DNA from 2 places in the Kitasatospora sp. NPDC059408 genome. Region 2 is predicted to be linked to the other one. Evidence: riboswitches for the same ligand, from Rfam matches in the RefSeq annotation. Region 2 holds a riboswitch; the other holds the start of a gene.
What was found. Region 2 has a riboswitch for glycine ahead of gcvT (glycine cleavage system aminomethyltransferase GcvT). Riboswitches for the same ligand answer to the same signal wherever they lie in the genome.

Region 1: linked by a shared signal. The riboswitch ahead of gcvP (aminomethyl-transferring glycine dehydrogenase) and the one ahead of gcvT (glycine cleavage system aminomethyltransferase GcvT) in region 2 are both predicted to bind glycine.

What each region holds. Positions count from the first base shown of each region.
Region 1 covers NZ_JBHYWI010000123.1:4,608-8,001, reverse strand. Annotated here, with positions in the region: gene gcvP (aminomethyl-transferring glycine dehydrogenase) at 1-1,961, opposite strand, end outside; glycine riboswitch at 2,202-2,305, opposite strand; partial or broken gene ACFXDE_RS41110 (PRC-barrel domain-containing protein) at 2,530-2,910, shown strand; gene ACFXDE_RS41105 (YsnF/AvaK domain-containing protein) at 2,938-3,394, shown strand, end outside.
Region 2 covers NZ_JBHYWI010000061.1:28,780-32,173, forward strand. Annotated here, with positions in the region: gene glyA (serine hydroxymethyltransferase) at 1-342, opposite strand, end outside; gene gcvH (glycine cleavage system protein GcvH) at 479-853, opposite strand; gene gcvT (glycine cleavage system aminomethyltransferase GcvT) at 953-2,074, opposite strand; glycine riboswitch at 2,306-2,411, opposite strand; gene ACFXDE_RS31665 (enhanced serine sensitivity protein SseB C-terminal domain-containing protein) at 2,620-3,394, shown strand, end outside.

The DNA.
Region 1 (3,394 bases), on a different contig from region 2:
ACCGACAGGCTGTCGCGGTGCTTCTCGATCTTGGCCTTCAGGTCCTCGACGTCCACGTCGCCGTCGACGAGGGTCTTCACCACGACGACCCGCATGCCGGCCATCACGGCGGAGGCCGCGTTGGTGCCGTGCGCGGAGGACGGGATCAGGCAGACGTCGCGCTGGGTGTCGCCGTTGGCGTGGTGGTAGGCGCGGACGGCCAGCAGGCCGGCCAGCTCGCCCTGCGAACCGGCGTTCGGCTGGATCGAGACGGCGTCGTAGCCGGTGACCTCGACCAGCTGCTGCTCCAGCTGGCGGATCAGGGTCAGGAAGCCCTGGGCCTGGTCGATCGGCGCGAACGGGTGCAGCTGGCCGAACTCCGGCCAGGTCACCGGCTCCATCTCGGTGGTCGCGTTGAGCTTCATGGTGCAGGAGCCCAGCGGGATCATGCCGCGGTCCAGCGCGTAGTCCCGGTCCGACAGGCGGCGCAGGTAGCGCAGCATGGCGGTCTCCGAGCGGTGGCTGTGGAAGACCGGGTGGGTGAGGTACTCGTCCTCGCGCAGCAGCGCGGCGGGCAGCGCCTCGGCGGTCTCGGCGGCCTCGACGGCGGGCACGCCGAACGCGGCCCAGACGCCGGCCAGGTGCTCACGGGTGGTGGTCTCGTCGGTGGAGACCGAGATCCGGTCCTCGCCGTCCTGGTACACGTTGATGCCGTTGGCACGGGCGGCGGCGGCGATCTCGGCGGCGCGGCCCGGGACGACGGCGGTGACGGTGTCGAAGAACTCGCCGTGCAGGAGCTCGACGCCGCCGGCCCGCAGGCCCTCGGCGAGGGCGGCGGCGTAACGGTGGGTGCGGCGGGCGATGTCGGCCAGGCCGTCCGGGCCGTGGTAGACGGCGTACATCGAGGCCATGACGGCGAGCAGCACCTGGGCGGTGCAGATGTTGCTGGTGGCCTTCTCGCGGCGGATGTGCTGCTCGCGGGTCTGCAGCGCCAGGCGGTAGGCGCGGTTGCCGTCCGAGTCGACGGAGACGCCGACCAGGCGGCCGGGCAGCGAGCGGGCGTACTCGGCGCGCACCGACAGGTAGCCGGCGTGCGGGCCGCCGAAGCCCATCGGCACGCCGAAGCGCTGCGAGGTGCCGCAGGCGATGTCGGCGCCGAGCGCGCCGGGCGACTTGAGCAGGGTCAGCGCCAGCAGGTCGGCGGCGACCGCGACGATCGCGCCGAGGCCGTGGGCCTGCTCGATGACGGGGGCGAGGTCGCGCACGACACCGGTGGCACCCGGGTACTGGAGCAGCACGCCGAAGACGCCGCGCTCGGCGATCTCGGCCGGGATGCCCTCGGAGAGGTCCGCCACGACGACCTCGACACCGGTCGGCACGGCACGGGTGTTGATCACCGCGACGGTCTGCGGCAGGGTCTCGGCGTCGACGAGGAACACGCCGCCCTTGACCTTGGTGACGCGGCGGGCCAGCGCCATCGCCTCGGCGGCGGCGGTGGACTCGTCGAGCAGCGAGGAGCCCGAGGTGGGCAGGCCGGTCAGGTCGGAGACCAGGGTCTGGAAATTGAGCAGCGCCTCCAGGCGGCCCTGGGAGATCTCCGGCTGGTACGGGGTGTACGCGGTGTACCAGGCCGGGTTCTCCAGGACGTTGCGCAGGATCACCGGCGGGGTGAAGGTGCCGTAGTAGCCCAGGCCGATCATCGGCTGGAGCACCTGGTTGCGGCCGGCCAGTTCGCGCAGCTCCGCGAGGACCTGGGCCTCGCTGCGGCCGGCGGGCAGGTCCAGACCCGTGATGGAACGGATCGCCTCGGGCACGGCGGTGGCGGCGAGCTCGTCCAGCGAGCCGTAGCCGACCTGCGCCAGCATCTTCTCCTGCGCGGCGGCGTCGGGGCCGATGTGGCGGTTCTCGAAGGGGCTGGCCTGCTCGAGCTCGGTGAGGGTGACGGCGCCGCTCGGGCGTCCCGCGTTCGACTGGGCGTTCATGGTGGTCGAGGCCTCCTGGTCACGGACCGGCGGGGGTACGCACGCCGGTCGGCCTGCACCGCTGCGGACAGCGGGTGGGCCTGGTGGCGGGCGGACCCGACAGGCCTCCCCCTCTGTCATCGGGACCTGAGAGCTTCGCCCGCGCGGCGCGCCGTGGGCGCTCCGCCGGCTTGCACCGTCGGTGAGGGTGGTGGCCGTCGGCTCCCTCGCCGGCGGTCCTGCCCTGCTTTCCAGAGTGACCTATCCCACACGGTACGGATGCCTGAGAGATTCCGGGGAGGAGTTGCTCCTTCGGCGCCCCGACCAGTGGCTTTCGCCTTCGGGGACTCTCCCGAGCGGGCTCGGCGGTCGCGGCCCAGGGTACCAGCGGGAGCCCGTTCGATCACGGGTGTGTCCGGTCACCCGGGGTCTACGCGCGTCCCCCGAACGGCCCACCCCGCAGCCCGTCCGGACGCACCCCGCTCGCGGCCGTCCGGTTGATGGCTTTTGGTGTGAAGTGGCGGACGGCACGGCTGCTCCGGCCGCCGTCCTGCGGGAGTTCCGCAGGCGCAGCGCACTGGAGGAAAGAGTGCAAACCGATATCGACCCCCGCGACCTCATCGGCCACAAGGCGGTCGACCGCAACGGAGACAAGATCGGCACGGTCGACGAGGTGTACCTGGACGACGCCACCGGCCAGCCCGAGTGGGCCGCCGTCCGCACCGGCATCTTCGGCCGGGACGCCTTCGTCCCGCTCACCACGAGCGAGTTCTCCGGCGACGAGCTCCGCGTGCCGTACGACAAGTCGCTGGTCAAGGACTCGCCGGACTTCGGCGTCGGCCAGCACCTGTCGCCGGCCCAGGAGCTCCAGCTCTACCGCTACTACGGCCTCGACACCCCGGTGAACGGCCGGCCGGTGAACGGCGACGCCGGACCGCCGCAGCCCGACCTCGACTTCGGCACCACCGCGGCCGCCGCCACGACGACCGTCGCCCCCATGACCACGACCACCCTCACCACCGCTCCCACCACGACCGCCACGGAGGCCCACGTGCGGACCCTCAGCACCCCCGCGCCGACAGCCGCCCCGATGGCGGCCGCGACCACGACCGCCCAACCCCCCGTCGCCCAGCCCGCCGTCCAGCCCAAGCCCCAGAACGCCCCGGCGACCGAGGCCCCGTCCGCCCCCAGCGGCCCGGTCGAGATCACCTGCCGCGAGGAGCGGCTGGACATCACCACCGAGTGGCACGTGCTGGGCACGGCGAAGCTGCGCAAGTACGTGACGAGCGAGCAGGTCGAGCGCCGGGTCCCGGTGGTCCGCGAACGCGTCCGGGTGGAGCGGATGCCGGTGGGCGACGCCGAGCGGGCGGCCCTCACCGAGAAGGAGATCGCCGAGGCGGTGGAGGAGGTCACCCTGCGCGAGGAGCGCCCGGTGGTCCGCAAGTACCTCGCCC
Region 2 (3,394 bases):
GTCGCCCGGCTGGATCAGCGCGAACATCGCGGCGGCGTTGGCCTGCGCGCCCGAGTGCGGCTGGACGTTGGCGTGCTCGGCGCCGAACAGGGCCTTGATGCGGTCGATCGCGATCTGCTCGACGACGTCGACGTGCTCGCAGCCGCCGTAGTAGCGGCGGCCGGGGTAGCCCTCGGCGTACTTGTTGGTGAGCACCGAGCCCTGGGCCTCCATGACCGCCACCGGGGCGAAGTTCTCGGAGGCGATCATTTCCAGGGTGGTCTGCTGGCGGTGCAGCTCGGCGTCGACCGCGGCGGCGATCTCCGGGTCGAGCGAGTGCAGGGATTCGTTGAGAACCGTCATGGTGTGGTCTTCCCGGGGCGAAGGAGGAATCGGGACCGCCGCGCGAAGTGCGCCCTCGGAAGGGCGGCGGCGGGTGACGGGTGGGCGGTGAGGGGGGCGGGCCGCCGCGCTGCGGCCCGCCGCGCCAAGGGCCTGGTCAGCCGCCGATGAAGGCGGTGTACTCGTCGGCGCTGAGCAGCTCGTCGGTGGACTCCACCTTGACCTTGAACAGCCAGCCGCCCTCGAACGGGGCGCTGTTGACCAGGGCGTTGTCGTCCAGGACGTCCTGGTTGACCTCGACGACCTCGCCGGTCACCGGGGAGTACAGGTCGCTGACCGACTTGGTGGACTCCAGCTCGCCGCAGGTCTCGCCGGCGGTCACCTCGTCGCCGACCTCGGGCAGCTGCACGTAGACGATGTCACCGAGCGCGTCCGCGGCGTGCTTGGTGATGCCGACCGTCGAGACACCGTCCTCGGCGGCCGTCAGCCACTCGTGCTCCTTGGTGTACTGCAGGTGCTGGGGGTTGCTCATGGCGTCATTCTCCAGGATGGGAAGCGGGTACGACGAAGCGGGCCGCCGCGCGGACGGCTTCGTCGCGGATCAGTGGTGACCGAGGGCCCGGGAAGATCCTCAGCGGGCGCGCTTGTAGAACGGCAGGGCGACGACCTCGACCGGCTCGTGCTTGCCGCGCACGTCCACCGCGACGGCGGTGCCGGGGGCGGCGTGGGCCGCGTCCACGTAGGCGATCGCGATCGGCTTGCCCAGCGTCGGGGACGGCGCGCCCGAGGTGATCCGGCCGATCGGGGCGCCGTCGGCGGAGACCACCGTGTACTCGGCGCGCGGCACGCGCTTGCCCTCGGAGACCAGGCCCACCAGGACGCGCGGCGGGGTCGACTCCGCCTCGGCGGCGGCCTTCTCCAGGGCCTTGCGGCCGACGAAGGCGCCGTCGTTGGTGGTCTTGTCGAAGCGGACGACCCGGCCGAGGCCGGCGTCGAACGGGGTCAGGTCGGTGGAGAGCTCGTGCCCGTACAGCGGCATGCCCGCCTCCAGGCGCAGGGTGTCGCGGCAGGACAGGCCGCACGGCACCAGGCCGTGGCCCTCGCCGGCGGCGGTCAGCGCCTGCCAGACCGGCTCGGCGTCGGCCGGGGCGCAGAAGATCTCGAAGCCGTCCTCGCCGGTGTAGCCGGTGCGGGCGAGCAGCACGTCCCGGTCGGCCACCCGGGCCGGGAGGATCGCGTAGTACTTCAGGCCGGGCAGGTCGGCCTCGGTGGTCTTCGCGAGGATCGCGGTGGACTCCGGGCCCTGGACGGCGATCAGCGCGTAGGTGTCGCGGTCGTCGGTGACGACGGCGTCGAAGCCCTTGGCGCGGGCGATCAGCTCGTCCAGCACCAGCTGGGCGTTGGAGGCGTTGGCGACGACGAGGAAGGAGTCCTCGCGCAGGCGGTAGACGATCAGGTCGTCCAGGATGCCGCCGTCCTCGGCGCAGATCATGGTGTAGCGGGCGCGCAGGACGCCGAGGGCGGAGACGAAGCCGACCAGCGCGTGGTCCAGCATCTCGCCGGCCTGCGGGCCGGTCACGGTGATCTCGCCCATGTGGGACAGGTCGAACAGACCGGCCTTGGTGCGGACGGCGAGGTGCTCCTCGCGCTCGCTGCCGTAACGCAGCGGCATGTCCCAGCCGGCGAAGTCGGTCATGGTCGCGCCGAGGGCGCGGTGCAGCGCGTCGAGCGCGGTGAGGCGGAGGGACGACATGGCCTGGGAACTCCTCGGTCTGGGCACTCAGGGGTGCACGCGCCGGACCGGACCCGCTCGGGGACCGACTCCTGCGCGCGGGCATGCGGCGGCGTGGGTCTCCCCATCTGTCGTCGAACCTGAGAGCTTCACCGCGCAGCGGCCCGTCGCTGTTTCCAGCTTTCCGGACAGGATGGCGGCTTGCACCGTGGGTGGGCGCACGACAGGCCGTGCGCCGCTTTCCAGATGTGCCTAACCCGTGCGGTAGGGGGGCCTGAGAGATTCCGGGGAGGACTTGCTCCTTCGGCGCCGGCCGTGCCACCAGACGGGGCACTCCGGACTCTCCCGCGCGGGTTCGAGCGGCCGGTATGGAGTTAGTGGGGCCGACTGCGCACGACGCCGTCGGACGCGCACATCATGGCACGTCCGCGGCACCGATGGGAGGGGGGACCCGGTCACACACCACAGGGGACCCGGCCACACGCCACACAAGGGAACACGCACCCTAGACTGCTGCGCGTCGGCAGCAGTGGGCGGCCGACCGGCAGAGGGCGGTACAGGGGCGCATGGGGTACCCGGTGGAGCAGCAGCAGGGGTGGGGCGGCCCGGACACGCCGCCGCCGGGCGGGGCCTGGCCGGCCAACGAGCTGGAGCAGGTGCTCACCGCCGCGCTGGGCGATCCGGGCGCGACGCCGCGGGTGGTCGAGGTGCTGGCCCGCAGCCAGGTGTGGATCCCGCTGCCCGCCGGCGGCGACCCGCAGGGGCAGTCGCTGGACCTGCCGACGATCGAGCTGGGCGGCGAGCCGTACGTCCCGGTCTTCTCCTCGCAGGAGGTGTTCCTCCAGCAGGCGCCGGGGATGGCGTTCGCGGTCGCCCCGGCCTGGGAGTTCGCCCGCGGGCTGCCGCTGGGCGTCGGGATCGCCGTCAACCCCGAGGCCGCGGTGGGCATCCCGGTGCCGCCGCAGGGCGTCGCCGAGCTGCGCCGCGGTCCGCGCGAGGACCGCTGGGAGGACCCCTCGGCGCCGACCGGTGGCCGGGTCGCGCTGCGCGAGCCCGTGCCGGGGGAGGATCCGGAGCACTTCCTGGCCGTCTGTCGGGCCGAACTCGCCGCCCTGCCGGGAGTGTTGACCGCGCGCCGCGCGCTCGCGAGCATCGAGGGCGAGCCGACCGTGATGTTCATCGGCGTGCAGCTGGACCCGGCCGCCCCGGCCGACCCGGCGGCGGTGAACGAGGCGCTCGGCCGCGCGCTGGGAACCGCGCCGCTGCCCGGCGGCGTCCACCTCGTGCTGCTCGACCTCGCCGACGATCCGGTGGTCGAGTGGCTGCTCACCCGGGTGCTGC